3 regions of the Paenarthrobacter sp. NPDC057981 genome follow, and region 2 is predicted to be linked to each of the others. Evidence: riboswitches for the same ligand, from Rfam matches in the RefSeq annotation. Region 2 holds a riboswitch; each other region holds the start of a gene.
The links. Region 2 has a riboswitch for cyclic di-AMP ahead of ACFVSI_RS18935 (hypothetical protein). Riboswitches for the same ligand answer to the same signal wherever they lie in the genome.

Region 1 (9,747 bases), on a different contig from region 2:
AGCCATGGTGGAGCGGCTGGCGGCGAACGCGCGGGCATTGGCGGACGGTCTGGCCGCAATCCCGGGGGTTGAAGTCCTCAATGACGTGGTGTTCACCCAAGTCTCCGTGAGCTTTGGCAGCGACGACCGCACCCACAGGATCACTCAACGACTCATGGCCGAAGGCGCGGTGTGGATGTCGGGTTCGTCGTGGCGGGGCCGGGAGATCCTCAGAATCTCGGTGAGCAACTGGACCACGGATGCCGCAGACGTGGCGGCGTCCATCGCAGCGGTCCGTGGTGCGGTCGAGGCAGAGCCGGAAGAATAGCGGCCCGGATCCCTACTGCGCCCGGGCCTTTGCCAGATAGCCCATCAGACCTGCCAGATCCTGGGGGCTCCACGGCAGCTCGGCGCTGATGGCTTGGCTGTTTTCCTGCCAGGCGGCCCGGGCTGCGGCTTTGGTGTCGTCGCCCGAATGGAACATGGCGCCGATTCCATCCCATGAGCGGACCCACTCCTGCACTGCAGGGTCGGTGACAGCCGTACCGGTGCGGGCGAAGGCCAGGCCCTCTTCGACCAATGCCGCCCATTTCTGCTTGGCATCCTCAATTTTTTCGGCTCCGAGCTCTTGGCGCCTGTCAGCAAGCTGTTGACGCTGCTCCGCGGTGAAATGCTGTTCGTACACGGTGATCATCTCCAATGTCGTCATGAACTGTTCGGGGGTGGGCATGGCGGGTCCGTCCATCCGGGCCAACAAGTGGCCCAATCGGTCCTCAAGCAGGCGAACCTGTCGGGCATGTTCGCGGACCTGGGCCAACTGCTGCTCCAAGAGGCCAAGAAGCGAAGCTTCGGGGCTGTCCAGCGCGTCAGCAATGGAGGCCAATGGCAGGCCCAGCATCTGTAACGCCTTGATCCGGTAGAGCCGCCTGAGGTCGCCCTCGTCGTACCTGCGGTGCCCGGCTGCTGTCCGTTCACTCGCGGACAGCAGCCCGATCTGGTCGTAATGGTGCAGGGTTCGAACACTGACACCACACGCTGCTGCCAGTTCCCCGATGCTCCACGGACCGTTCCCTGCTGTTCCCGTCATGGGAACCACGCTAATTCCTGACGTTGCGTCAGGTGCAAGCCCCTAGCCCCGAAGCTCGTACACCGTGGTTCCACCAATGGTCTGCGCCTGGTAGTTCGCGGCCACCCAAGCCGCGATCTCACTGGAAGCGTCCGAACCGCCGTTGCCCTGCATGAGACGGCCTCCGATGAAGTAGTGGATCTTGCCGTCCGCCACGAGCTGCTGGAACTGCGCCAGAGTCGGCGAAGGGTCCGTTCCGTTGAACCCGCCGACAGCCATGACCGGAAGCCCGGTGGCCAGTTGGTAGCCGGCCGCGTTGTTGGAACCCACGACGGCGGCCGCCCAGGTGTAGTTTCCGGCGTCGGCTTTGAGAGCGGTCACCAGCTCGGACGACGGCGTGGTGGCACCAAGCAGACCGCCCATGGCGCCACCTTGCCCGCCACCGTTAAAACCGCCACCACCAAAACCCTGCCCGCCCAGCGTCTGCCCAGTGCCCTGCCGTGTGGCCGGCCCCCGAACACCTTGTGCTGAAGCGTTGCGGCCGAAACCGGGACCGATTCCAGCCGTGGCCGGACCTGCGCTCACGATCGCACCTGTATGCGGCACGGCGGCGGTCGCCACTGAGTAGGCCAGCGGCGCGGCGAGGCCAACGGCGACGGCGAGTCCCGCCGTCGTACGCGTCAACCAGACCAGGCGCCAGCGGCCGGTCAGGACAACGGCGGCGGCCAGCACCACGGCGCCAAGAATCACCACCCACCGCAGCCACGGAAGGAACGTCGGCGCTTGGCCCAGGAGGGCGAAGGCCGTGAACCCCGCAGCCAGCAGTGACGCCCCAAGGAGCAAGGCGACAGGGAGTTGCGGGCGCCGCTGCCACAACAGCACACCGCCCAGGCCAACCAGCCCGGCAATTCCCGGAGCCAGCGCCACTGCGTAGTAGGGGTGGATGATGCCCTGCATGTAGCTGAACACCAGCCCGGTCACCAGCAGCCACGAACCCCACACAATGACGGAGGCCCTGACCACGTCGGTTCGCGGCGCGCGGCGGCCCAGCCACAGGAGGGCACCGCCAAGAATGAGCGCGGTCGGAATGAGCCAGGCGATCTGGCCACCAAACTCCGTGCCGAACATGCGCAGCAAGCCCGGGGTTCCCCACCCGTTGCCGCCACCGCCCACACTGCCGGTCTCGTCGCCGTTGAGTCGGCCCAAGCCGTTGTAGCCAAACGTCAGTTCGAGGATGGAGTTGTTCTGCGACCCGCCGATATAGGGCCGCAGGTTCGCGGGGACAAGTTCGACGGCGGCAATCCACCAACCAGCCGACGCCACCATCGCGCCCCCTGCCGCGAGGAGGTGGAGTACCCGCTTGCTTGGCTTGGGGTGGGCCGAGACAAGGTAGGCGAGCGCGAAGCCCGGAACCACCAGGAGGACCTGCAGCTGCTTGGCCAGGAAGCCAAAACCAAGGAATACCCCGGCAAGGATGAGCCATCGCAGTTTCCGGTCCTGGATGGAGCGGACCACGGCGTAACCCGCTGCGGTCATCAGCAGGACAAGCAAAGCGTCCGGGTTGTTGAAGCGGAACATGAGCGTGGCAACGGGGGTGAGGGCCAGGACCGCGGCGGCCAGGAGGCCGGCGCGGTGTGCCAAGCGAAGGTTGTCCGTGGCGGGGAGCGCTGCCCGGCGGATGGCCAGGTACATGATCCACGCGGTGGCCACCCCCATCAAGGCCTGCGGAACCAGGATGCTCCAGGAGTTCAAGCCGAACAATCGGACGGACAGCCCAGTGATCCAGAGTGCCGCCGGAGGCTTGTCCACGGTGATGGAGTTGGCTGCGTCGGAGGAACCGAAGAACCACGCTGTCCAGTCCTGCGAGCCGGCCTGGGCCGCAGCGGAGTAGAACGCGTTGGCCCAGCCGGAGGCTCCGAGGCCCCAGATGTACAGGACCGCAGTTCCCACAAGGACTGCCGTGAGTTCGAGGCGGTGCCGGACGGGGCCTCGGTTGCTGCGACGTCCTGCCCAGCTTCCTTGTGCCAGGCGGCTTGGTGCCGCGCTCGCCTGGCCTGCTGGTTCGGTCAGCGGTTTGAAGTACGTGGTCATGTCAGCCCACCAGCTTGTAGACGGTGGTGCCGCCGACGGTTTGGGCCTGGTAGTTGGCCGCTACCCAGGCTGCGACCTCGGAGTTGCCGCCGCGGCCGCCCATGCCGCCGCCCATGCCGCCGCCGGAGATGAAGTAGCTGATCTGGCCTTTGTCCACCATGTCCTGGAATTGGGCCAGCGTGGGGTAGGGGTCGCCGCCGTTCCAGCCGCCGAGGGCGATCACGCTGGTGTTCGTGGCGAGTTCCAGATCGGCAGCCTGGGTGGCTCCGGAGACAATGGCAGACCATGTGGTGGTGGTGGACTTCAGCAGGGCCGTCAGCTCGGCGTTCGCGGTGCTCCCGCCTCCGGCACCACCGAATCCTCCAGTGCCACCGAATCCTCCGGCGCCCGGGAAGGCGTTGGCTGTCGGGTCGGGCGTTCCGCTGAGGCCGTTCTCTGCATCGCCGACGTCGCGGTTCCTTCCGTCCATCCCTGCCCGGGCGCCAAAGCCGCCGCTGGCCGCGCCGGAAGGTCCCGACGTCGGGATGGAGCCTGAGTGCGGAGTCGCCGCAGTGGCCACTGTCCACGCCCCGGTTCCCAGCCCTCCGGCGAGCAACGACACCACGACGACGGCGGCAGCAGGCAGCCGCCTCAGGGCGCCTTTCAGCCTGGAGGCACCCAGCTGATCCACACGAAGCAGGAGTGCCGCTGCTGCGAGGACACCAAGGACCACCACGACGATCCGCAGCCACGGCAGCCATGAGGCGTCCCGGCCCAGGAGCACTGCGGACCACAGCGCACTGCCCAGCACCACCACTGCCAGCACGATCCGTGCCATCCACGAGGCCCTGCCGCGCCAGAGTTCGACGCACCCGATCCCGATCAGGGCGGCAATCGCCGGGGCCAGGGCCACTGCGTAGTAGGGGTGGACGATGCCGCTCATGAAACTGAAGATGCCTGCCGTGACGATCAGCCAGCCACCCCACATCAACAGGGCAGCGCGGCTTCGCGAAGTGCGGGCTTCGCGACGGGTGAACCACAGCCCGGCCACCAGCAGGACCAACGCTGCGGGCAGGAGCCAGGAGACTTCACCGCCGAAGCTGGTTCCGAACATCCGGCCGAGGCCGGCGGCACCACCGAAGCCGCCGCCGCCGAAGCCGCCACCCGGCCCACCAGCGAGGCCGCCAGCGGAACCGCCGGGCATGCCACCACCGGCACCGCCTTCACCCGAGCCGGTGATGCGCCCCAGCCCGTTGTAGCCGAAGGTGAGTTCCAGGAAGCTGTTGCCCGTCGAGCCGGCCATATAGGGCCTGGCCGAGGCCGGAGTCAGCTGGAAGATCGCAATGTAGGTACCGGCCACGGCAACGATGCCCGCGCCCGCCGCAAGGAGGTGCAGGATCCGCTTGCGCAGAGTTGTGGGAGCGGCCCAGAGATACGCCAGTGCCAAGCCCGGCACGATCAGGAACCCTTGAAGCATCTTGCTCAGGAAAGCCAGGCCTACCACTGCGCCAGCCGCGGCCAGCCACTTCCAGCCGGCCTTCTCAATGGCACGGGTCGTCAGGTACGCGGCCAGCACGAGGCACAAGGTCAGCATGGCGTCGGGGTTGTTGAAGCGGAACATCAAGGCAGCAACGGGTGTCAGGGCCAGGGCGCCACCGGCGAGGAGCCCTGCCGCGGGACCGGATACGCGCTTGACCGTCAGGTACAGAAGCCCGACGGCGGCGACCCCCATGAGTGCCTCCGGAACCAGCATGCTGGTAGGGGAGAAGCCGAAGATCCTGCCCACCAGGGCCGGAATCCAGAGGGACGCCGGCGGCTTGTCCACCGTGATGGCGTTGCCGGCATCCAGCGAGCCGAAGAAGAGCGCAGTCCAGTCCTTGGTGCCGGCCTGGATAGCTGCTGCGTAGAAGGAGTTGCCGTACCCGGTGGCGGCAAGGTTCCAGAGATAGAGGAACGCGGTCCCCACCAGAAGCCCGATGGCGGACGGACGCACCCACCGGGGTTGCTGCCCGAAAGCGATGCGCTGCAGGCGGGTCGGTGTTTCCGTACTCTTCACGGGTTCGTCAACGGCATGGCTTGGCTGAAGGGCTGTGATCATTTCGCTGCCACCTCTGTGGTCGTGTCGGAGCCCTCGGTGCGAGCGGCTGGTGTCGCGGGGCGGCGGAACACCCACAGGCGGAACAGCAGGAACCGTGCGACGGTCGCGGCGAGGTTCGCGCCAACAACGGTTGCCACCTCAAGCCAGCGGTCCGGCGTCGTGGCTCCGTGCACCAGGGCCAGTGCGCCCGAGGTGAGGGCCAGGCCGATGCTGAAGACAATCAGGCCTTCAAAGTGGTGGCGGGCATGGTTGCCGCCTTGGATGCCGAACGTGAAGCGGCGGTTGGCGGCCGTGTTGGCGACGGCCGTCACGATGAGTGCCAGGAAGTTGGCCAGCTGCGGGTCCATGAATCCACGGCACAGCAGGAAGATCAGCAAGTAGGCGATTGTGGAGGCCGCACCGATGAACGCGAAGCGCACCAATTGCCCGAACAGGCTGGCGCGTGGGGTCGATTCGGAGGTCCGCGATGAAGCAAGCAACGGACCGCGGGCCAGAGCCGCGCGCAGTTCGGGGACGGGGATGCGCCCGGTGACGAGGTCGCGCGTCAGGCGCGCCATTCCGCGAAGGTCGGCGAGGGCGGTGCGTACGACGTCGACACTTGAGTTGGGATCGTCCGTCCAGTCGACGGGGACTTCATGGACGCGGAGACCGCAGCGCTCGGCGAGGACCAGGAGTTCGGTGTCGAAGAACCAGGCGTTGTCCATGGTGTGGGGAAGGATCCTGCGGGCGACGTCTGCCCGGATGGCCTTGAAACCGCATTGGGCGTCAGAGAAACGGGCACCCATGAACGTATGCAGGAGGACGTTGTAGCTGCGGGAGACGAACTCGCGCTTTGGCCCGCGGACTACGCGGGAGTTGCGGGAGAGCCGGGTGCCGATCGCCAGGTCTGAGTGGCCGGAGATCAGTGGAGCCAGCAGGGGCGCCAGGGCGGCAAGATCAGTGGAAAGATCCACATCCATGTAGGCGAGCACCGGGGACGGCGAGGCGAGCCAGACCTGGCGGAGGGCGTTGCCCCGGCCCTTTTCCTCGAAGCGCATGACGACGATTTCAGGGAGCTCGCGGGCCAGACGCTCGGCGATCTTCAGCGTGTTGTCCGTGCTCGCGTTGTCCGCCACCGTGATGCGGAACGTATGCGGAAACGTCTCCACCAGGTGCCCGTGCAGGCGGCGCAGGCATTCCTCGAGGTCGGTCTCTTCGTTGTGTACGGGAATGGTGACGTCCAGGACAGGGACCGTGGTCCGCGTATCCACGGGAGAACGCCGCGGCTGCCGGTGGGGCAAGGCAGGAGCGGCGAAGGTCCCCGCATGGGCGGGGTTCGGCAGCGCACTGGTGGCGGGATCTATGAGCGTCATGCATTCACAGTGGGGCCGCCGATTGTGAGGGCTTTAGGCGGAAGCTGTGATGCGACTGTGTAAGTGTTCAGGGCCTCTTCCACGCGAAAAGCCGCCCCCGGAATGGGAGCGGCTTTTCAGTGAATCTCTTGGCTTAGTACCAGTTGTTGGCCAGGTGGAAGGCCAGGGCAGCTGACGGGGAGCCGTAGCGTTCCTTGATGTAGTTCAGGCCCCACTTGATCTGGGTCTGGTAGTTCGTCTGCCAGTCCGCACCGGCAGAAGCCATCTTGCCGGCCGGGAGCGACTGGACAATACCGTATGCACCGCTGGAAGCGTTGGTGGCAGTGGTCCGCCAGCCTGATTCCTTCTCCCACAGCGTGTTCAGTGCCGTCATCTCGGAGGCGCTCCAGCCGTAGCTGCCCAGAATGCTGGCAGCGTAGGCCTTGGCAGCAGCGGGGTCGTCAACAGCCTTGGGGGCTGCTGCGGCGGCTGCGGCTTCTGCGGCGGCGGCAGCAGCGGCGTCGGCTGCCTGCTTGGCGGCTGCGTCAGCGGCAGCCTTTTCTGCTGCGGCCTGATCGGCAGCGGCCTTCTCAGCTGCTGCCTGCGCAGCGGCGGCCTGGTCGGCCGCTGCCTTGTCCGCAGCGGCCTTGTCGGCTGCGGCCTTGTCAGCTGCTGCTTTGTCTGCGGCGGCCTTGGCGGCAGCAGCCTTTTCGTCAGCGGCCTTCTTGGCGGCGGCGGCTTCCTCAGCGGCCTTGGCGTTGCTGGCCTCGACGGCGGTCCGGGTCTCGGCAACGCGGCTTGCCTCGGGAAGGTTAAGAGCGGCGTTGGCAGCCGTTCCGAGGGACGCAACGCCCAGCGCGGCGGCAATAACGCCGGCCACCACGGGCATGCGGTTGCCGGACTTGCCCTCACGGGCGGCCTTCTTGAGGACGGTCTGCGACTTCTTCAACGGGGAGTCGTTCTGGTCGCGGTGACGCGCGGAAGGGCGCGTCTGATCGTTAAATTCAGACATGTGTGATTACCTCTCAGCGCCTGCGGAGTTAGCTGTCGGGTTCGGATGAGGTCATCCGGCCGCGCGTCATGCTGCGGCTTCACCCCAAGGGCCGGCGAATGCCTGGGCCCGGAGACTCTGGGTCCCCCGTCTCTGCCTCGGAGTAAGAACGGACTCCGGGAAGTGGCAGAGCTCGGCGCATCCCGGATGCGGGCCCTTTTGAGCGACCCACCCTTTCGACGGTACAGGACGATTCCGCAGAAGTCACATTTAGGTAACAGAGATCACGACGCCGGTGAGTCGCCTTGCCGGTTTCGCTATGCGCGGTTGCTGTTGGCGGCCGGTAGCCGGACAGCGAACTCCGTCCGTCCAGGTTTGGACGTCACCTCCACGCTTCCGCCGTGGGCTTCGACGATGGATTCAACGATTGACAGGCCCAGGCCGGACGTCCCTTCCGATCCCGACCTTGCGGCATCGGCGCGGGCGAACCGGGAGAAAATCCTGCCCTGGAAATCTCCGGGAATGCCGGGCCCGTTGTCCGTTACGGTAACCACTGCGCTGCCGTCTGCCGAGAGCATCACCCCGGTGACCACCGTGGTTCCGGGATCCGTATGCTTGCGGGCGTTGGAGAGGAGATTGGCCAATACCTGATGCAGCTGCGTGGCATCTCCGCGCACCGTGATCGGTTCGTCCGGCAAGGTCAGCTGCCAGATGTGGTCCGGGGCCATGACTTTCTCGTCGCTCACGGTCTCGATCACCAACTGTGTCAGGTCCACGTCCGTGACCTTCACCGGTTGGCCTTCGTCCAACCTTGCCAGCAACAGCAGGTCCTCCACCAGCGTCGTCATGCGTTCGGACTGGCTCTGGACCCGGGCCAGGGACTTCCTGCCGTCGTCGGTGAAGTTCTCGGTCATCCGCAGCAGCTCGGTGTAGCCACGGATGGCCGTCAGCGGCGTCCGCAGTTCGTGCGAGGCGTCGGCCACGAACTGCCGCACTTTTGTCTCGCTTTCCTGGCGGGCCTCCAGCGCGCTGGAGACATTGTTCAGCATCTGGTTCAGGGCGTGGCCTACGCTGCCCACTTCAGTTCCGGGATGGGAGGCCGACGGCGGTACACGCACCGCAAGTGCCACCTCGCCGGCGTCGAGAGGCAGTCGTGAAACCTTGGTGGCGACCTCGGAGAGCTGCTCCAGGGGCCGCATGGTGCGACGGATGATCACCGTTCCCACCAGCCCGATCACCACCAGGCCGCCAAGTGACACCAGCACCATGGTCCAGACCAGCGAAGCCTCTGCAGTCTGTTTGTCCGCGAGTGGCAGGCCCGTGACGATCACGTCGCCGTAATTGGTTTTGACGGCCATGAGCCGGTAGTCGCCGTTGGACAGCGAGCGGTCCACGGGACGGTCGCCCGTCGGCAGCGCCAGGAGGACCTGCTCGTCGGCGGCGGACAAAGACACGCGGTTGCCCCCGGCGTCAATCAGCCCGGAGCTGCGCACCGTTGATCCATCGATTCGGGCGCTCAGCGTGCCGGCCGCCTGCCCGCGGGCCTCCAGCGGGTCCGGGCGCCCTGTTGGCGAATTCGGAAAGCTCGACGGCGGCCTGCCGAAGTCGTCAGCGCGGCGCGACGCCTGTTCCAGCTGCCTGTCGAGCTGCTTGTTGAAAACCATGTCCATCGAGGCGTAGCTGACCAGCCCGACTGCACCGCAAATGGCCACCAGCAAAGCCATGGCCACCAGGACCAAACGCGTGCGTAGATGCCATGTGGAGGGATTGAGCCAACTGCGCTGCGGGCTCCTGGCAATCCCCGAGAGTGTGCTCAAGGCCTAGTCCGCAGGTTTGATGACGTAGCCGGCTCCGCGAACCGTGTGAATCATCGGCGGGTGGTTCGCTTCGATCTTCTTGCGTAGATACGAAATATAGAGTTCCACGATGTTGGCCTGGCCGCCGAAGTCGTAGTCCCACACGCGGTCCAGGATTTGGGCCTTGCTGACAACCCGTTTCGGGTTCTCCATGAGATAGCGCAGGAGCTCGAACTGGGTTGCCGTCAGGGTGATGTCCTCCCCGGCGCGGGTCACCTCCCGGGTGTCCACGTTCAGGGTCAGATCGCCCACAACGAGCTCAGCGGTGTCCATCGCAGCGACACCTGAGCGCTGGACCAGCCTGTGCAGGCGAAGCAGCACTTCCTCCATGCTGAAGGGCTTGGTGACGTAGTCGT
Region 2 (9,747 bases):
ATCCAGGGCCGCGGTCCATGGCAATTGGTGACCATCCTGGACGCGGACGGTGCCCGGTCCGACGTCGACCCCATTGCCGCAACCCTGACGCACCGCTCTGCCGCGCTGCAGTCGACCATCGGTGTCAACGCTGCCCTGTTCAGCGCGGGTACCGAAACCCATTCCGTGGTCCTGTTCCGGGAATCGGGCGGACGGGCCGATCATGCCCAGGTCTTGGTCCACTACCAGCTGGAGCTCGCCAAACGTGCCGGCCGGACGGTGGAGCGTGTCATCCTGGGGATCAGCGAACCGTTCCAAGTCATCAGGCAGCTCGCGGGGGCGTACCGGCAATCCAAGGTTGCCGCCCAGGCCGCTGCGGTGGACCTGCAGCTGGGGGAGTTGGTGGACAGCCGGGCGGTCGGGGTGTACCAGTTGTTCGACCGCTTGCTGGCCCCCGGTGGCTGGGACGATACCGGCTCGGTGCATTTCCGGACCCTTGAGGATCAGGACAAGAACGGAGAGCTCCTGCCGGTCCTCGAACTCCTCTACGACAACGACGGCGCCGTCCAGGATGTCGCGGCCAAACTTCACCTTCACCGCAGCAGCATCTACAACAGGCTGGGCCGGATCCGCCAGCTCATCGGTGCTGATCCGCTCAATGGTGCCATTAGGCTCGAGCTGCATGCTGCCCTCAAAGCGCGGCGCTGGGCAGGCAGGCCAAGGATCTGAGGGTCCTTTGAATCAGGGGCCAATAACCACATGAGGCAGGCACCCGGCGTGGGTGCCTGCCTCAGTGTTGGCTAGGAACGCCTTAAGCGCTGGCAACTCCAGCGGCCCCTTCGGCGTCGGAACGTGGACGTTCGGCTGCTGCTGCAGTACCGGCCGTGCCATCCGGTGTGGACTGTGGTGCGGGGCAAGCGGATGCTCACTGCAGCACATCCCTGGCGGCACCAAGGAGTGATTCCAAGGTGGATGCTTGCGGCTTCGGCGTGTTCGGGTTGCCAGTGGGCCGCGGCTTGGAGGTCTCCGTCGGCGTGGGCGTCGGCGTAGGAGTTGTGGTGGGAGTGGGCGTGGTGGTTGGCGTTGGCGTGGCCGGAGGCGTGGTGACCGTGTCCGACGGCACGTCGCTGGGGGCCGGCGCGGGCTGGGCCGGAGTCGTTCCGGGCGCGGGCGTCGAGGCCACGGGCGGTGCAGCAGCCGGGGCAGCCGCCGATGGTACCCAGACCGGCGCGGCCAAGGAAACGTGCGGTGAAGGGACCGACGACGGCGAAACCGCCGCGGGTGCCTCCGGGACCGTTGCCGGCTGGCCGGCTTCGGACGAGGCTGAACCCGATGACGACGGTGCGGAAGCTGTGGTGTAGGACGTCCGTGGCGCCGGTAAGGCCGAGCCCGATTGGCGGTCGGCGTTGCTGCCGCCGGCTTGGTTTGTGGGTGCTTCCTGGCCGAAGAAGGGCAGATGCAGGGCCTGGCCCACGGACCCTGCGGTCAGCGCGAGTCCCAGCGCGCCGGCAACAACTGCCATGCGCTGGCTCATGTGCTTCACTGACGCGGCTTTCCGCAGGACAGCCTGGGGTTCGCGGCCGAATGCCGACGTCGCACCAAGGCTTGCAGCAGTAAGGGGGGCAGGGGTCTTGGCTGCAGCAGCGGCGACCACGGGAATGGCCGCGGTGGCCGGTTCTGGAACATCCTGCTTGACCGGTGCAGCCTGCTGGGGGCGCACGGACTGGACCGTATCCACGGACCGGGCAATGTCCGCGGGCTGGGCAGGGTCTGCCCGCTGGACGATGGGGATCGCGGACGTTGGAGGGCCGGGCGTAGTTGACGCCGGGGCTGCGGCCTGGGCGGCCTCGACCACCGGGATGGCCGCGGTCGCCGGTTCCGGGAGCACGGATTTCGCTGCCGGGGTTTCGGCTGGCTCAATCACTGCGCGGGCTGCGCGTTCCCGCTCAGCGGCACGCGCGGCGGCGCGCGTGGTGGGAGCGACTGCCGCGGGTGCCTCTGTCGTGGGTGACGCAGTGGTGGGAATCGCCGCAGTGGCGGGTTCCGGCGTCGTACTTTCTGTACCGGTGACCTGTCCGCTGGGTTGGGCCCGACGGCGTCCGGTTGGCTTGGTGCGCTCGCGTTCGAGTTGCGCGCGGCGCGAGTTATCCATGGTTGGGGACATGGTTGTGCCTCTCAACGCCTGCGAGGTTAGCTGTCGGGTTCGGACGAGGCCGTCCGGCCGCGCGTTTGCGGCTTCACCCCAAGGGCTTGTGGAGAAAACAAGCCCGGGAAACTGTGGGTCCCCCGTCTCTGCCGCGGGTCTGGCGGATCCTGGATTGCGGCAGAGCCCGGCGTCAATCCAGAAGCGGCCCAGCGGAGATTCGGGTCGCCCTACGACCGTACAGTAGCCGGAAAGTAAAGTCACATTAATGTAACGGGCGGTACGTCCGCCGCGCTGGGAGGGCGCTACCGTTTAGGCTTCGGGGCTGGCGCCGGGGCGATCCAAAGTCCGCAGACACTAGCCTTGGGCGCCTACTGGCCGGTAGACATGAGCTATGGACCTGCCTGTGATGCCGCCCGTTTCGCCCATGCTCGCCAAGTCTGTCCCGAACATCCCCGATGTTGGGCATTATGAGCCCAAGTGGGATGGGTTCCGGACCATCGTCTTCAAGGACGGGGACGAGATCATCCTGGGCAGCCGCAACGAAAAGCCCATGACCCGCTACTTCCCGGAGCTGGTGGAGGCGCTGAAGAAGAACCTTCCGGACAAGTGCGTGGTGGACGGCGAGATCATCCTGATCCAGGGCAACAGGCTGGAGTTCGAGGTGTTGCAGCAGCGAATCCATCCCGCGGACAGCCGGGTGCGGATGCTTGCGGAGAAGACGCCGGCGTCCTTGGTGGCGTTCGACCTTCTTGCCCTCGGCGATAAGGATCTCACGGGGAAGCCCTTCGCCGAGCGGCGCGCGGCCTTGGAGAAAGCCCTCGCCAACGCTGAGCCGCCGGTGTACGTCACGCCGGCGGTGACGGACCTGGAGCGGGCCAGGGAATGGTTCGTGCAGCTTGAAGGAGCAGGACTCGACGGCGTGCTGTCCAAACCGCTCGACGGCACCTACCAGCCGAACAAGCGGGTGATGTTCAAGACCAAGCATGAGCGGACAGCCGACTGTGTCGTGGCCGGCTTCCGGTGGCACAAGACCGCGAAAGTTGTGGGATCGATGCTCCTGGGGCTCTACGACGACTCGGGGCGGCTGCATCACGTCGGCGTCGTGGCGTCGTTCCCCATGGCAAAGCGGGAGGCCTTGGTGGCTGAACTCGAGCCGTATCAAGTGGAGTTTGCCGACCACCCCTGGGGTGAGTGGGCCAACCAGGAAGCCGGTGGGTCCAGGATGCCCGGCGCCCAGAGCCGGTGGAGCGCAGGCAAGGACTTCTCCTTTGTTCCCCTCCGCCCTGAGCTGGTCATCGAGGTGGCGTACGACTACATGGAGGGCGACCGGTTCCGCCACACGACGCAATTCCGTCGGTGGCGGCCGGACCGGACCCCGGAAAGCTGCACGTATTCGCAGCTGGAGGAGCCTGCGGAGTACGACCTCGGGGAGATACTGAGCCTCCCGTAGCCGGGTACTACTCCTCGTGCCCCTGGTCGCTGCTCATGCTTCCTTCGGCAGGAGGCGTTTCGCCCGGGGGTACCCCTCCGCCGGGCTCGAGTCCTGTGACGTTTCCGTCCAAGGGATCAGGGTTGGCTGAGGCGGCGGGATCGTCGTCCTCGTCCTGGCGCATATCGGGATCTTCGTGGATGCTGTCCGCCTCGGCCGTGGTGTCGATGGGGCCGGTAGCGCCACTCACGCCGAACGTCCGGGGATCGTCTTCCGGGTCATAGCTGGTCATGATGCATCCTTTCGTAAGCAAACTTACTAATCCGCTTGCCCCGCCAGCCTAGCCTGATCCGGCGGCGCCCAACAAGGGGCAGCCGGGTGAGTACCGTCGTCGTGCGTCAGTCCTCAGCGGTGCTGCGTTGTGGCGGTGACGAAGCTGCGGATGGCATCCGCCACGGCCTTGGGCCGCATGTGCTGGGCTACGTGCCCTACCCCGGGAATCTCCACCAGGCGTCCCTGCGCCACTGCCCGCGAAAGCCGGAGCGACCACTCTGGTCCGGCCACATGGTCGCGGCTACCGCGGAGCACCAGCACCGGGGCCTGTATCCGGGACAGGCGTTTCTCCGTGGGGTACTTCATCATCACGGGCAGCTCGGTGAAGTACCAGCGCGCCCCGCAGCGAAGGTAGTCCGTGAACACGATCCAGTTGGATGAGGGGCTCTCTCGGAGTATCCCGTCCAGGGTCAGGGCAATCGACTGGCGCATGACGTTCTTGTGTCGGGAGTCCACAACAGGACCCATCAACACCACCTGGCGTGCACTCTCCGGACGGTGCAGGGCCGCCTCGATGGCGAACTGCACCCCCATGGAATGGCCCACCAGGATGTATGAGTCGATCCCGCGCGTTGCCAAGGCTTCGGCAATGAACGCGCCGTAGTCCTCCACTTGGAGTTGCCGGTCCGGCCGCGGCGTCCCGGCGAAACCGGGCAGGTCCAGGGAGTAGGTGGGTGCGCTCGCAGCGAGCACGGCGTGCAACCGTGCCAGGTACCGGTGCGAGACGCCAATGCCGTGGATGAGGACGTAGGCCGGTGTCGCTTCCGGCGCAGTGCCTGGCGACGGCGTGCCCTTCGTCCACAGGATGCGTCCGGTCAGGCCCAGGACCTCGACGTCGGCAGACAGCAGTGCGGTCATGCGGACCAAACCATGTGCGGGATTCTTGAAGGCATACCGCTATTGAACCGCATCCGGCGCGGGGGCGATTACTCCCGGGTGGCGTCGTCCGATTCGGTAGGGTCCGCTGCCGGATGTGAAGCGTCGGGTGCGGCCGCCGCATCGGCGGCCTCCCGGCGTCGTGCGATTTTCGATTCGGTCCACATGGTCACCGCGACGAACATTGTGCACGCAAACATGAACGTCGCCACAAAGTTCAATCCCATTGCTGAGCCCAGGGGTATGGCAAGGGACAACGCGGCCAAACCAGCCACGATATGCCACCCCTTGAAATTGCCCACCGATCAAGCGTAACCCCGGCCTTTACGGGTGCCCGCCTGTTGGCTGGGATCGTTGCTTGATCCTTATCACTCGGACACTTTCACTCGCTTTTTGCGGCCTCCGCGGCAGGGGTTTCAGCCTGCTTGCGCTTCTGCGTTTCCAGCCAGGACATGATGGCTGCCTGCCGGATCCGGCGATGCGTTCCCCTGTACTCCACAGGAATCTCGCCGCGGTCGGTCATGTTCCGCAAGTAGGTGTGCGAGATCCCGGCGAGCTCCGCCGCCTGCGAGGTGGTGAGCATTTCCTCCACGCTGCTGACCGTCACAGTTTCGCCCCGCCCCAGTCTCGCCAAGAGGTCGACGACGGCGTCCCGCGCAGCGTCGGGCAGCCGATGGACCGTGCCGTCCACGAACACCGTGATGTCTTCGCTGTCGTTGAGGGACCGCGCCAAGTTCCGGGCGTCGTCGGCGGGGAGGCCCGCTGTGACCCTGGGAGCTATCAATGCCATGGCAGAAGCCTAGCGCGGCACATGTGCTCCTAGCGCGACGGCAGCCCGCGGCGCTCAAGTACGCCACGGATCCGGTCGCGGCCATGCAGGCTCAGTCGGCTGCGCACCCGCTGTACTACTGCGTCGATCCAACCACGGGGTTCGCCTTGGGCCCGGTAGTAGGCGTGGAGTGTGGCATCGTACTTCGCCAGTGCCTCGTTGTCGGGGAGGGCGTAGCGCTCACGATGCCGCACGACGCTTTGCGGAAGCCGCGGCTTGATGCTGCCGCCAGCCTCAGGGTGCGGGTAACCGATCGCCAGTCCCACTACCGGGAAGGCACCGGCCGGAAGTCCGAGCAGCTCGGACAACTCCTCCAAGTGGTTCCGCACGGCGCCGACGTACACGGTGCCGAGGCCCAGCGATTCCGCAGCAACCACCGTATTTTGGGCGGCAAGGGCAGCATCGACCACGCCAACCAGGGTGCTGTCGATGAAGTCAACGCCTTCGGTCGGCTCGCCGCGATGTTCTGCGATGAGCCGGTTCCGGGCCCAGTCCGCGATGAACACCAGGAACACCGGGGCCTCACGGATGAAGTCCTGGTCCCCGGCGAGCCGGGCCACGGCGTCCTTGTGCCCAGGGTCGCGGACCTCGATGACGCTCCACGTCTGCAGGTTGGACGATGTCGCAGCGGATTGGCCCGCCGCAACAAGGGCCGTGAGGGTCGCTTCGTCCACGGGGGTCGGCTCGAACTGCCTGACGGAACGGTGCCGGAAGAGGAGCTCGATCGTCGGGTTGAGGGTTCCAAGCCGGACGGATGGTTCCTCGCCGTAGCGGGCTGCGACGAGGTCCAGGGGGTCGGTGGGGGTGGACGCGAGTGTGGTCATTCTGGTCTCCAATGCTCCGGGTTTTCCAGGGCAAACCAGCGCCTGACGCAGAACCTTCCCCCATGACGAAGGAAGTACTGCCATGACCTTGCGTGGCGGCACGCCATGTCGACACCACACTGCCGGACAGAAGTTTCCTACCGTCTGTTACGGATACTTCGGGCTGTCAGACCGCGTCCAGGTCCGTTTCCAGCAGCTTCACCAGGGCATCCAGTGCTGCCTCGGCGCCTTCACCCTCGGCCCGCAACACCACGACGTCGCCCTTGGCGGCGCCAAGGGTCATGAGCGACAGGATGCTGGCGGCGTCCATCGCTTCATCTTCGGGCTGGCCCTGCATGGCGATGGTGACGTCCACCGGCTGTTCGCCCGCGGCCTCGGCGAACAGGGCGGCGGGCCGGGCGTGCAGGCCCGAGCTGCTGGCTACGGTTGCTGTGCGTTCTGGCATTGTTCCTCCTGGTGGTAGATCGGGTTAGAGGCCGAGTTCTTCGAGAACAGGGAGCTTGGCCCGGACCCACTCGCGCGCTTCGTTGGCGCTCGGGGCGGACAACGCCAGGCGGGCAAGTTCCTGTGCCTGCTCCAGCGTGACGGTCTTCAGCACTGTCCCGACGGCAGCCAAGGAGCGCGCGGTCATGGACAGTGTGGTGACACCAAGACCGGTCAGGACGACGGCGAGGGCCGGGTCCGCGGCTGCCTCACCACAGACGCCCACGGGCTTGTTGGCGCCTTCGCGGCCAGCGCCTTCCTGTGCCGCTCCTTCAACAGTGAGCTGGACGAGCCGCAGCACCGCGGGCTGCCAGGGCGTGTTCAGTTCTGCGAGGGGGCCGAGCTGGCGGTCGGCGGCCATGGCGTACTGGGTGAGGTCGTTGGTACCCAAGGAGGCGAAACCCACCTCACGCAGGACGGTGGCGCTGGTCAGTGCAGCGGAGGGAACTTCCACCATGACACCCGGCGTCTGGATTCCGGCGGCGGCGCACAGCGAAGCGAAACGTCCGGCTTCGGCTGCGGTGGAGATCATGGGCGCCATGACCCACACATCGGCTTCCGACTCCGACGCGGCCCGGGCGATGGCCTTAAGCTGGCGCTCAAGGACGCCGGGGGTAGTGAAGTCGGTGCGGTAGCCGCGAACGCCCAGGGCGGGGTTGGGTTCGGTGGCATCCGTGAGGAAGGGGAGGGGCTTGTCGGCGCCTGCATCCAGCGTGCGAAGGACCACCTTCTTGCCGGGGAAGGCATCAAACACCGCTTTGTAGGCTGCGGCTTGCTCGTCCACTGAGGGCTCGGTATCCCGCTCAAGGAAGCAGAACTCGGTGCGGAACAGGCCAACACCCTGCGCTCCGAGACCCGCCGCAGCCACGGCGTCCTTGGCACCTCCGACGTTGGCGAGGAGCGGCACCAAGTGGCCGTCCGCCGTCGTGCCGTTTCCGTCGAATTCGGCGAGCGTTGCGGAGGTTTCGGCCCAGGCAGTGGCCGCCGAGCGGTGTTCTTCGCTTGGTTCAACCGCCACGAAACCGGCCGCGCCGTCCACATAGACTTCGGTTCCGTCCGCGATGTCGTCCACGCCATGGGCTGCGACGACGGCGGGCAGGCCGAGCGAGCGGGCGATGATGGCGGTGTGGGACTGGGGGCCGCCGCCCGAGGTGACCAGTGCGAGGACCTTGGACGGGTCCAGCGTGGCAGTATCTGCCGGCGCGAGGTCTTCGGCCACCAGGATGAAGGGTGTGTCGGAGGACGGGATGCCGGGAGCAGGGACGCCTCGGAGCTCAGCGACGATGCGCGCGCGCACGTCAAGCACGTCCGTGGCGCGCTCGGCCATGTAGCCGCCCAGGTTGTGCAGCATTTCGGAGACGGACGCGCCGGCTTCCCAGATGGCGCGCTCGGCAGAGGTTCCGGCGTTGATGAGTTTGCCCGCCGACTTCAGGAGCATGGTGTCCTTGGCCATCAGCGCGGTGGCCTCAAGGACTGCTTTGCCGTCGCCGGAGGCGCTGTCCGCGCGGCCTTTCAGCTCGTCGTGGACAGACTGCGCCGCAGCTTTCAGGCCTGCGACGGCGGCTTCCGGGCTGACGTCCGCGGCGAGGCGTTCGCCCGACGGCGGCTCACTCACCGGCTTGGGCATCTGGCGGACGGAACCGATGATGCGGCCAGGGCTAACCCCAACTCCTTGGAAATTCTGCACTGAATCCTCTGTTCCTGCTTGTCGGTCAAGACCCGCCGGCGACGGCACCGGGAGCCTGCAAATTTAGCTTACAAAATTTCCTTGTGAGCTACTTCATATAGCAATGCTATAGGTGCTAGGGTAGCGGTTATGAGTTTCGATGACCAGCTTCCGCCGAAAATTCGGTTGCTTCGCGCAGCGGCCGAATTGCTGGCGAATTCGGAGGGGGCAGCGGTCTCGACGCGCCAGATCACCAAGCTTGCCGGGGTCACGGCGCCAACGCTCTACCACCACTTTGGTGACAAAGAAGGACTGTTTGACGCCGTCGTCTCAGCCGGTTTCGAAGAGTACGTGGCAGGGGAGCGGGATTTTGCACCGTCCGGGGAGCCCTTGGAAGACGTCCGGCGGATGTGGGACAACCACGTCCAGTTCGGGCTGACCCAACCCCACCTGTACTTGGTGATGTTCGGCAACATCAGGCCGGAAAGCCGCCCGGCAATCGTGGCCGATGCCGAAGCGCTCCTGGAAGAGATGCTGAACAAAGCCGCCATAGCCGGTCAGATCAACGTGCCGCCCCGCGAAGCAGCACGCAGCATCCTGGCGGCCAACGTGGGCGTCACGCTCATGCTGATCGCAGAACCGGTGGAAGACCGGAACCTCGAGCTCTCAACGATGACCCGGGATTCCATGATTTTCGCCGTCTCCACGGACACAGCCCGTGGCGCCGCAGCGGAGGACTCCGGTAAGTCCTCGGTAGTTGTTGCGGCAATCGCCCTGAATGCGGCACTGCAGGCCTCGCATTCAGACCAACTGTCCAGCTCTGAACTGAAGCTCTTCCTTGAGTGGCTTCACCGCATTTCCAGCAGCTCCTAGCTGCTCTCTCTCGATCTATATCGACTGACCCCGCGCCGCCGCGGGACACACGTTAGGAATTCACATGGCAACAGAGACCGTTGCGAAGCCCCGCACCAGCCTGCGCGTTGGTGTCCAAAAGTTCGGTACATTCCTCTCCGGCATGATCATGCCCAACATCGGGGCCTTCATCGCCTGGGGTCTGATCACGGCCCTGTTCATCGAAAAGGGCTACCTCCCAGTGCCCCAGCTTGGCGGCTTCGGTACCAACGCCGAAGGTGTTGCCAACGTGGGCCTTGTTGGGCCCATGATTACCTACCTCCTGCCGCT
Region 3 (9,747 bases), on a different contig from region 2:
CCAGATCGTCCGGGCACCCATCCTGGCAATGGCGGCCACAATGGCGGCGAGCAGTGCCGAGTAGCGCAGGACATACTGGCCGTTCATCACGTGGAAGACGCCCGCTTCACGCTGGGCTTCAATGGTGTTCTGGAAGTGGAAGTATCCTGCGAAAAACAGCTGTGCGAGTGCTGACAACAGGACGATTGCGGAAATGACCAAGAGGGCTTTGCGCATGGGGAATCCTCTGGGAAATAATCTCGGATTCTTCTAGGCCTGTGAACCGTCGGCGCCCTGGCTGCGGGCTTCCCCCACGGCCGGCGGCTGGCCGCCGGACTGCCTGGACCAGGGGCAGCCGCATCGGGCGGAGAGCTTCACTAGGAATCGTAAATTCGTTGGAGGGCAATAGCAAGGGTCCGCAGGTGCATTCCCCCGGCCAATCTACTGCTCCTGCCCTACGTCCTTGCCGATGTCCTTGGCATCCATGATGCGGTAGGCGTAACCCTGTTCGGCCAGGAACCGCTGGCGCTTGGCGGCAAAGTCCTGATCCAGGGTGTCCCTGGCGACCAAGGAGTAGAACCTGGCCGCGCGGCCGTCCTGCTTTGGCCTGAGCAGTCGGCCCAGCCGCTGGGCCTCTTCCTGGCGAGAGCCGAAGGAACCTGACACCTGGATGGCTACGGATGCTTCGGGGAGGTCGATGGAAAAGTTGGCCACCTTGGACACCACGAGAGTCTGGATCTCGCCTTTGCGGAACGCGTCAAAGAGCTTCTGCCGGGCCTTGACGCTGGTTTCGCCCTTGATGAGGGGTGCGTCCAAGCGCTCTGCAATTTCGTCCAGCTGGTCAATGTACTGTCCGATCACCAGCAATTGCTCGCCTTTGTGGACGGCAACCAGCTCTTCCACCAGCTTGGTCTTGGTCTCGGACGTTGCACAGAGGCGGTACTTGTCGGCGTCATCGGCCATCGCGTACGCCACGCGTTCGTCCCGGGGCAGGTCCACGCGGACTTCGACGCAGTCCGCGGGCGCGATGTAGCCCTGGGCTTCGATGTCCTTCCAGGGAGCGTCGTAGCGCTTGGGTCCAATGAGGCTGAAGACCTCGCCCTCCCGGCCGTCCTCACGGACAAGCGTTGCGGTGAGGCCAAGCCTGCGCCGGGCCTGCAGATCCGCTGTCATGCGGAAGATCGGGGCAGGCAACAGATGGACTTCGTCATAGATGATAAGTCCCCAGTCGTGCCCGTCCACGAGTTCCAGGTGCGGATACAGGCCGCCACGCTTGGTTGTCAGGACCTGGTAGGTGGCGATGGTGACCGGCCGGACTTCCTTGACGGAACCGGAGTACTCGCCGATTTCATCCTCCGTCAGGGAGGTCCTCTTGAGGAGCTCGTCCTTCCACTGCCGGGCGGAAACAGTGTTGGTCACCAGGATCAGGGTGGTGGTGGAGGACGTCGCCATTGCCGCCGCCCCCACCAGCGTTTTGCCCGCACCGCAAGGAAGGACGACGACGCCGCTGCCGCCGGCCCAGAAGTTCTCCGTGGCCAGCTTCTGGTACGGCCGCAGTTGCCAGCCGCTTTCGTCAAGCATGATGAGGTGCGGTTGCCCATCGACGTACCCGGCCAGGTCTTCTGCAGGCCAGCCGAGCTTGAGCAGCAGTTGCTTCAGTTGCCCCCGCTGGGAGGAGTGCACCACCACGGTTTCGCCGTCGATCCGCGGCCCGAGCAGGGGAGCAATCTTCTTTGCCCTGATGACTTCCTCCAGCACGGGGTAGTCATCGGTGCGCATCACCAGGCCGTGCTGGGGGTCCTTCTCCAACCGCAGGCGTCCGTAGCGGGACATGGTCTCTTCGATGTCGATCAGCAGGGCGTGCGGCACGGGGAACCGTGAGTACTTCAGAAGGGTGTCCAGCACTTGCTCGGCGTCCAGCCCCGCGGCGCGGGCATTCCATAAGCCCAACGGCGTGAGCCGGTAGCTGTGCATGTGTTCGGGGGCGCGCTCCAGTTCGGCGAAGGCGGCAATGGCATGCCGGGCTTCGGTGGCGAGCTCGTGGTCGACTTCCAACAGTATGGTCTTGTCACTTTGTACGATCAGCGGACCGTCGTTCACAGCCTGATCCTCACGTTCACAGTTGAATCCTCACTTGGGCACCCAGTGGGCGCGGTTTGGCGACCAGCGCTGTTGTCATGAACGCAGTTCTCCGGCGGGTTCCACATCGATGATCCGATGGATGGACAACACCCGTTCAGTGTCCTTGGCGGGGTCGAACACCCGTACGCGTCCACCGGAGACGGATACAGGAACAACCGTTTCGGTGTTCGCATTCCCCAGGCTGTCCACCACGTTCATGGTGACGGCCTGCTTGAGCCGGATGGCAGTCTGCAGGGTCTCAAGCCCCAGCTGAGTGGATGCTTCGCCCGTTGCCTCGGCCGGGACGGCACGATGCTGCCGAAGAACCACAAGCTGCGCCTCGACGTCGTCGTCCGGCGGAGCCGTCCGGGGCGCCGTATAGACAGGCCGCGCGCTCCCCGGCACCGCTGTGGTCCGTTTGAAACGAACGACGGCGGGTTCGGCGTCCTGCACGGCGGGTGAGAGGCCCAGCTCGCGCAGGACACGGGCCGTTTCCCGGGGGCTGGCCGATGACGTGAGCACGGTAGGGGCAATGCGCACCAGGCTCAAAACGGAGGTCCGGGCTTCCTCCAGGAGCTCGGAAATGGCAGATTCATCGTCGCTTTGAATGAAGCTGGCACTGGTCCCGACGCGTAGCCGGCCATGCCGGGACGCAGTGTCCTGGATGAGGTACGCCAGAGGCTGGGGCACGTCCGTCGCCGAGTGCTCACGGAGGAAGGCCAGCAGCGATTCCGCATCCTGTCCGGCGTCGAGGGCCCTGCGGATGGTGGTGGCGGAGAACCGGTAGATCGACGCCGGACCCTGCCCTTCGGCGTCGGCCATCAGCTGCAGCGTCCCGCTCAGCTCCGGCGCCAGGTAACCTGGGGCGACGGCTGTCAGGTCAGCCTGCAGCAGGATGTGGTTCACAGCGGCCGGGAGGTGTTCGCCAAGGATGGTCATGGCTGTTTCCGGCTGGGAAGCGGCGATGGCAGAGCCCAGCTGGGTCAGTGCGCCGGAACCCATCAGGCCCAGCAATGCTGCCTCTTCGAGAATGCCGCGCACCAGGGAGCTGAAGCGCCGCGACATCCTCGGCTGGGCCCATTCGGCCCGCTGCAGGACTGCCCTGGCATCGAGCACAGGAGCCTTGCCGTCCGGAGCTGCCGCCTCGACTGTCAGCTCGTTAAGAATCTCAAGGACTCTTCGCCGGACCACCGGGGCATCGGGCCGCTGCGCCTCGGCAGACAAAGCGTTGATGGTGGTGCCGGCAGCGCCATGATGGGCAGCAGAGGACGAAGGACCCGTGAGCGGCTGCCCTACCAACGACGGGGCGCGCTCGCTGGCCAGCCAGGCATTGACCAGCCACAACCACTGCTCCTGCCGGGGCAAGGTGAGCCATTCCAGGGATGGCGGCTGGATCCAGGTGGAACTGTCCACATCGAGCCGCAGGAGACCGGACAAAGCACAAATCTCGAGCAGGACCGCGGTCTCGTGCACTCCCAGGCGGACCGACTCAGCAAGGCGCCTCAGCTCCCTCACGCCGACCCCGCCGCTCCTGAGCGTGGACAGGGGCTGCTCGCGAACCGCGAACAGGAGCTCATTGGTCAAGCGCAACGTTTCGGCGATGGCGCCCATGGCGGCATTGCGGCGTAGCGCCGCGCTGGTGTGGCCCAGTTCCGGTACCGGCGGCGACAAAGTGAAATCGTCAATGATCGCACCGCCGCGCAACGCAAGACCCACGCTGTGGGGCAGCTCCACGTGGCCGGCATCCAGGGGCACCAGCAGGCCGCGAGCCAACAGCCAATCGATAGGCCCGACGTCGTGGCTTTCGTGACTCACGGACGCCCGCCGTTGGGCCTGGGGTACTGCGCCCATGGCCCAGCTGCCGAACTTGTCCAACAGACCAACCGTCCGCTCCGGAGCGGTGGACAGGATGGCGCGGAGGTTCTCCGGAGTGGAGGTCCAGCGTTGGAGTGCCAGTGCGGCATCCATGGGCGTGCTGGCCGGATGGATTCCGGCACCGCTCTGGTGCAGTTCGGCCACCAGGTGGACTACCCGCTGGGCGAATGCCGGCTGCGTGCGGACAAGTTCCGTGTAGCTCCTGCCCAGCCCAGCCGGGTAGATACCGATCACGTCCTTGAGGCTGCCCACCGGGAGATAGAAGCGTTGTCGCGAGGTGGCTGGTGGCGAGCCTTGGGGTGGGTCCGCCCGGTGGATCAGGGCCAGCTCCTGCAGCTTGGCGAGGATCGGGTCCAGGGCAGAAAGAGTGGACCCGGCAATGACCTTCTTCAAACCGGCCGCCGAGATGCTGTGCCCGGTGTCTGCATTCGTGCACAGGTGCAGGGTTTCGAGAACCTGCATTTCCGGCTTGTTCAGCCGTTCCAGCGCCCGCTGGACGCTGACCCGGGCGCTTGCCCGTGCAGCCAACGCGGCGAAGTCCGGCGCCATGGGGGAGATGAGGTCCGGTCGCGCGGCAAACAAAGCCCGCAGCGAGTTGTCGCTGCGCGCTTCCAGTTCCTTGCTGAGCGCGCGAATAAGGGACATCAATCCAACGTTACCGCCCCCGGGCCGCTCCTGCCCGTCCCCGGCAGGATGGTGCTACTGCCGGCGGCGTTGACGGACGGAGTCGAGCACCAGGACCACCGCGAGCAGGAAGGCCACAGGCAAGCCGTAGAGGGCAGCGGACGTAACCCAGACGGGCGCGGCGCCGCCGTTGTAGGCCACCGCGATGACTGCGGCCACAGCGGCCAGGGAAAGGACGGTGATGGCAGCGGCGACCATGATGAGGGGGCGGCGGTAACCCGGGGAAGTCATGGCATCAACGCTAGCAGCAGCCTGACGGGAGTGGACGGGTCGCGCACATGACGCAGTACGTTGCCGGTGCAGGGCGGGACAAAGCGGGAATAGGGGGTCCGGCAGGATAACCTTGAAGGAACAGACCAACACGGACCGGGTTGTCACCCTCGATCCCGCAGCTATCTGCGGATGCGGTAGCGGCCCGGCGTGTCTCCCACGCAAGAACGAAGAAGGTTGATTACGTGCCTACCGGCAAGGTCAAGTGGTATGACAAGGAAAAGGGCTTCGGCTTCCTCGCGGCTGAAGACGGCCAGGAAGTCTTCCTGCCCAAGACGTCCCTGCCCGCGGGTGTAACCGAGCTGAAGGCCGGTACCCGGGTGGAGTTCGGCGTGGCGGACGGTCGCCGCGGTGCACAGGCACTGGGCCTTCGCGTGCTGGAAAAGACCCCGTCCATCGCCAAGGCCAAGCGCATGAACGCCAAGGACCTTGCCCCGATGGTGCAGGACCTGGTCACCGTCCTGGACAACCTGTCCGGTTCCCTGTCTTCGGGCAAGTACCCCGATGGCAACAAGGCCAAGGCCATCAGCATGGCGCTGCGCAAGGTTGCCGACGAGCTGGAAGCCTAGGACTGCCATGACCTCGGAATCCGCACAGGAAACTACGCCGGCCACGGATGCCCTGGGTAACACCGGGGCTGGTCCTCGTGGTGCCCGCACTCCTGCCACCGGCGAAGCTTCCTCGCGGAAGCCTGCGGCCGCCAAGCCACGCGCCGGTCTGCCCATCTGGCGCACCGGCAAGCCGGATGCATTCCTGGCTGCCGCCGTCGATACTGCCCGAAAGGCAGTAGAGGGCATCGCAAATCCGGGGGAGGTGGGGGCACACCTGGGCGCCAAGTCGGAAGGCGACCGGATAGTCACCCACCTGTTCGAGTCCAAACTCGCTGGCTATGGTGGCTGGCAGTGGTATGCCGTGGTGACGCGTAACTCGCGCTCCAAGATCGTCACGGTGAGCGAGCTCGGCCTGCTGCCGTCCGAGGATTCCATCCTGGCTCCGGAATGGGTGCCGTGGGCCAAGCGCGTCCGCCCCGAGGACGAAACTCCGTTGGTTGAGGAAACCGAGGGTGACGTCTCAGAGGAGTCCGTGCAGGCTGCCGAGGACGAGGCCATCGGCCCCTCCGAAAACGAGGACGACGACGAACCGGAAGACTCCGAGGCAGAGGACGCGGCCGGGGACACTGACGAAGCCGGGGCTGAATAGGCACTGCGGAAACACTTCGCCGCCGCCGGAAGTTTCGGCGTCGAAAGCGGCTTGGCCGCGCCGGCATTAAACGAGGGAGCCGCCCGGGAATAACCCGGGCGGCTCCGTCCAACTCAGCGGGTTACTTCTTCAGTTCACCCACGACGTAGTCGATGCTGGCCAGGAGGGCGGACACATCGTCCGGTTCGATGGCCACAAACGTGGCGATGCGCAGCTGGTTGCGGCCGAGCTTGCGGTAGGGCTCGGTGTCCACCACGCCGTTGGCCCGCAGGACCTTGGCGATGGTGGCGGCGTCGATCGAGTCGTCGAAGTCGATGGTCGCAATGACGTTGGAACGGTCCTCAGCCTTGGCGACGAACGGCGTGGCGTACTCGGATGCTTCGGCCCAGGAGTAGATGCGGCTGGCTGAATCGGCCGTGCGCTTGCTGGCGAAGTCCAAACCACCGTTGCTGTTCAGCCACTGCACCTGCGCGTCCAGGGTCACCAGAGTGGACAGGGACGGGGTGTTGTACGTCTGGTTCAGCTTGGAGTTGTCGATGGCGGTCTGCAGGTTCAGGAAGTCCGGAATCCAGCGGTCGCTTGCGTTGATGCGGGCGGCGCGCTCCAGCGCGGCGGGGGAGAACAGACCAAGCCACAGTCCGCCGTCGGACGCGAAGTTCTTCTGCGGTGCGAAGTAGTAAACGTCCGCCTCCGCTACATCCACGTCCAGGCCGCCGGCGGCGGAGGTCGCGTCCACCAGGACGAGCGAACCTTCGTCGGCGCCCGCGACGCGCTTTACGGGAGCGGCGACGCCGGTGGAGGTTTCGTTCTGCGGCCAGGCGTAGGTGTCGACTCCTGCTTCTGCCTGTGCCACGGGGCGGGTGCCCGGTTCTGCCTTGAGGACGGACGAGGCATCAAGGAACGGAGCCTTGTTGGTGGCGGCAGCAAACTTGGAACCGAATTCGCCGAAGGAGAGGTGCTGGGCCTTCTTCTCCACCAGGCCGAATGCGGCGACGTCCCAGAATGCGGTGGAACCGCCGACGCCGAGCACGACTTCATAGCCCTCAGGAGCACGGAAGAACTGGCTCAGGCCCTCGCGGACGGAACCCACCAGGTTCTTGACCGGGGCCTGGCGGTGGGAGGTGCCAAGGATGGTCCTGGAAGCAGCAGACAAGGCCTCGACTTGCTCCGGGCGGACCTTGGACGGTCCGGCACCGAAGCGGCCGTCCTTGGGCAGCAGGTCGGCGGGAATGGTGATGCTGTTGTCGCTCACGGTGGCTCCAATGTGTATCGGTCAAAGATGGGAGGTGGCAGGTGGCATCAACTGCCCCTTCGACTCCCCAATTCTGCCTGACGAGGCGTGCGCGCAGGAACCTGCGGTTGTCATAGTCCGCCACGTGGAACGCGGACCGACCGGATGCGACTGGAATGCGACAGGGACACCGCGGAAAATTATCCGGAGTAATTCCAAATAAGCTAAGCTGGGAGCTGGCGTTCATGGGCGGCGGTGGCACCGCTTGCCCCGGCATGGGACGCGGTACGGTGGAGATTACGCAAGAAAACTGCGTTCGAGGAGAGCTGAGCTGGATGACGGATCTGATCGATACCACTGAGATGTATCTTCGGACCATTTTGGAGCTTGAAGAAGAAAACATTGTGGCGCTCAGGGCCCGTATTGCCGAACGGCTGCGGCACTCCGGCCCCACAGTCTCGCAGACCATCGGCCGCATGGAGCGCGATGGCCTGGTGATCGTCTCGAACGACCGCCACCTGGAACTGACCGAGGTTGGACGTAAACGCGCCACCGAAGTCATGCGCAAGCACCGTTTGGCCGAGCGTCTCCTGGCCGATGTCATCGGTCTCGACTGGGCCTACGTGCACGATGAAGCGTGCCGCTGGGAGCACGTGATGAGCGAACGCGTCGAACGCCGCCTCTACGAACTCCTTGAACACCCCACCGAGTCTCCTTATGGCAATCCGATTCCCGGACTGGAAGCGCTGGGCGGCCTGACCGGCCAGCAGTTCCCCAGGATCGACGTCAACCTCCTCCAGGCCATGGACGGTTACGCTTCGGATTCACGCGTGGTCATCACGAGGCTGGCCGAGCCCATCCAGGTTGAGCCCGAACTCCTGACCCAGTTGGACGAGGGCGGGATCCGTCCCGGAGCGCCGGTGTCCCTTGAGCGGGTTGGCGAATACATCTCGGTCCGTGTGCCCGGTATCGAAGGCGCCTTGGAGCTTCCGCCGGAAGTTGCCGCGCACGTCTTCGTCTCCCTCAACTGACCAGCCGCCTCCCGGCGTCGAAAATTCACGTGTCAAACCTCACTTTCGCGCTGCCCGCGCGCGTGTGACCTGCACTTTTTTGGAAAGAGTGATAAGGGGCCGCCGCCGCGGGCGCGTTTTCTGTTGATAACGAATTTATTACCGAGGGTCTTAATCCCCTATAGTTATCTACTAGCGCTGATACCAAAGCGTTACCTGATCCGGAGCCGAGCTCTGCCAGCGGATTGGGTGAACCACCACCACTGGCAGAGGCGGGGGAACCACAAGCGGCTGTCTAAAGAAGCAGCCTTGGGGTGAAGTCCGCAGCAGAAGTGCCCACTTACGCAAGTCTCCCTTGGGATACCTGTGTGCCGTGAGTGCTTTGTGCGGACCGGGTCTTTGAACTCTCTGACCCGAATCCGACAGCTAACTTCGCAGGCTTTTGAGAGAGGAACAGAGTTTGACATCGCAGAACGTCAGGGGCCGCCGCCGCGCGTCCGGCCCCGCTACTGAGCTGCGGCCAGCCCGCGTTGTATCGGAGATCCGGCCGCGCGACACCGAACGCCAGGTGCGCCGCCGTAAGAGCCCGATGCGCCAGGTTGCCGACTTTGCCGCAGCAAGTGGCGTCGGGCAGAAGGCCGGAGTTGCGCTTGCCGCCACCGGCCTTGTCCTGACTGTCGGGCTGCCGGCTACCAGCCCCGTCATGGCCACCTCGGAATCGGGCCAGACCGAATCCGCCCTCGCCGTTGGCGGGCCCGTGGGAAGCCAGCCCGAGGTTTCCGCGGCCGCATCGGCCAAAATCGACTTCAGCCGCGCGGCCGTCGCCACCGCCGCCGACCCCGATGGAAAGCTGAAGCAACTACTCAGCGCCCAGTCCGCCGGCAGCATCCAGCGGGCTTCTTCCCTGGGAACCCTGGGCAGCCCCCTTGACTCCCTGGTCACGGCATCGCCCTTCGGTTACCGCGTCAGCCCCCTGACCGGTGGCACGGGTGACTTCCACCGCGGGCAGGACTTCGTGGCCCAGTGCGGCACGGCCGTTCATGCTGCAGCCGCAGGCAAAGTGACCTTTGCCGGATGGCACGAATACGGCGGAGGCAACCGCGTTGTGGTGGACCACGGGAATGGCCTGGAGACCACGTACAACCACCTGTCCTCGTTCAACGTCCAGGTGGGCCAGACGGTCAACCGTGGCGACACCGTCGCCCTCAGCGGCACCACAGGCGCCTCCACCGGCTGCCACCTCCACTTCGAGGTCCAGGTCAACGGCGAAGTCGTCGACCCCATGGGCTGGCTCTAAGCCACCTGATGGTCTTCTCTCGCATTGATGACACCTCTCGTGACCTGAATGTGACATTCGCTTTCAATTGTTATAACGTT

Region 1: it holds a riboswitch for cyclic di-AMP, as region 2 does, so the genes downstream of both, ACFVSI_RS08550 (hypothetical protein) here and ACFVSI_RS18935 (hypothetical protein) in region 2, are expected to answer to the same signal.
Region 3: it holds a riboswitch for cyclic di-AMP, as region 2 does, so the genes downstream of both, ACFVSI_RS18575 (M23 family metallopeptidase) here and ACFVSI_RS18935 (hypothetical protein) in region 2, are expected to answer to the same signal.

Annotation. Positions count from the first base shown of each region.
Region 1 covers NZ_JBHVQI010000006.1:84,401-94,147, forward strand. Annotated here, with positions in the region: gene ACFVSI_RS08525 (pyridoxal phosphate-dependent decarboxylase family protein) at 1-307, shown strand, start outside; gene ACFVSI_RS08530 (MerR family transcriptional regulator) at 320-1,066, opposite strand; gene ACFVSI_RS08535 (ArnT family glycosyltransferase) at 1,109-3,136, opposite strand; gene ACFVSI_RS08540 (glycosyltransferase family 39 protein) at 3,138-5,213, opposite strand; gene ACFVSI_RS08545 (glycosyltransferase) at 5,210-6,565, opposite strand; gene ACFVSI_RS08550 (hypothetical protein) at 6,699-7,556, opposite strand; cyclic di-AMP (ydaO/yuaA leader) riboswitch at 7,560-7,744, opposite strand; gene ACFVSI_RS08555 (ATP-binding protein) at 7,853-9,352, opposite strand; gene ACFVSI_RS08560 (response regulator transcription factor) at 9,356-9,747, opposite strand, start outside.
Region 2 covers NZ_JBHVQI010000027.1:46,236-55,982, reverse strand. Annotated here, with positions in the region: gene ACFVSI_RS18940 (PucR family transcriptional regulator) at 1-708, shown strand, start outside; gene ACFVSI_RS18935 (hypothetical protein) at 905-2,143, opposite strand; cyclic di-AMP (ydaO/yuaA leader) riboswitch at 2,147-2,298, opposite strand; gene ACFVSI_RS18930 (ATP-dependent DNA ligase) at 2,517-3,575, shown strand; gene ACFVSI_RS18925 (DUF6480 family protein) at 3,583-3,846, opposite strand; gene ACFVSI_RS18920 (alpha/beta fold hydrolase) at 3,960-4,745, opposite strand; gene ACFVSI_RS18915 (hypothetical protein) at 4,814-5,065, opposite strand; gene ACFVSI_RS18910 (helix-turn-helix domain-containing protein) at 5,146-5,553, opposite strand; gene ACFVSI_RS18905 (NADPH-dependent oxidoreductase) at 5,583-6,416, opposite strand; gene ACFVSI_RS18900 (HPr family phosphocarrier protein) at 6,583-6,861, opposite strand; gene ptsP (phosphoenolpyruvate--protein phosphotransferase) at 6,886-8,586, opposite strand; gene ACFVSI_RS18890 (TetR/AcrR family transcriptional regulator) at 8,716-9,438, shown strand; gene ACFVSI_RS18885 (PTS mannitol transporter subunit IICBA) at 9,503-9,747, shown strand, end outside.
Region 3 covers NZ_JBHVQI010000026.1:40,916-50,662, reverse strand. Annotated here, with positions in the region: gene ACFVSI_RS18615 (hypothetical protein) at 1-216, opposite strand, end outside; gene ACFVSI_RS18610 (DNA repair helicase XPB) at 421-2,079, opposite strand; gene ACFVSI_RS18605 (helicase-associated domain-containing protein) at 2,155-4,620, opposite strand; gene ACFVSI_RS18600 (hypothetical protein) at 4,675-4,890, opposite strand; gene ACFVSI_RS18595 (cold-shock protein) at 5,115-5,498, shown strand; gene ACFVSI_RS18590 (DUF3027 domain-containing protein) at 5,506-6,129, shown strand; gene serC (phosphoserine transaminase) at 6,251-7,381, opposite strand; gene ACFVSI_RS18580 (metal-dependent transcriptional regulator) at 7,696-8,391, shown strand; cyclic di-AMP (ydaO/yuaA leader) riboswitch at 8,586-8,826, shown strand; gene ACFVSI_RS18575 (M23 family metallopeptidase) at 8,831-9,667, shown strand.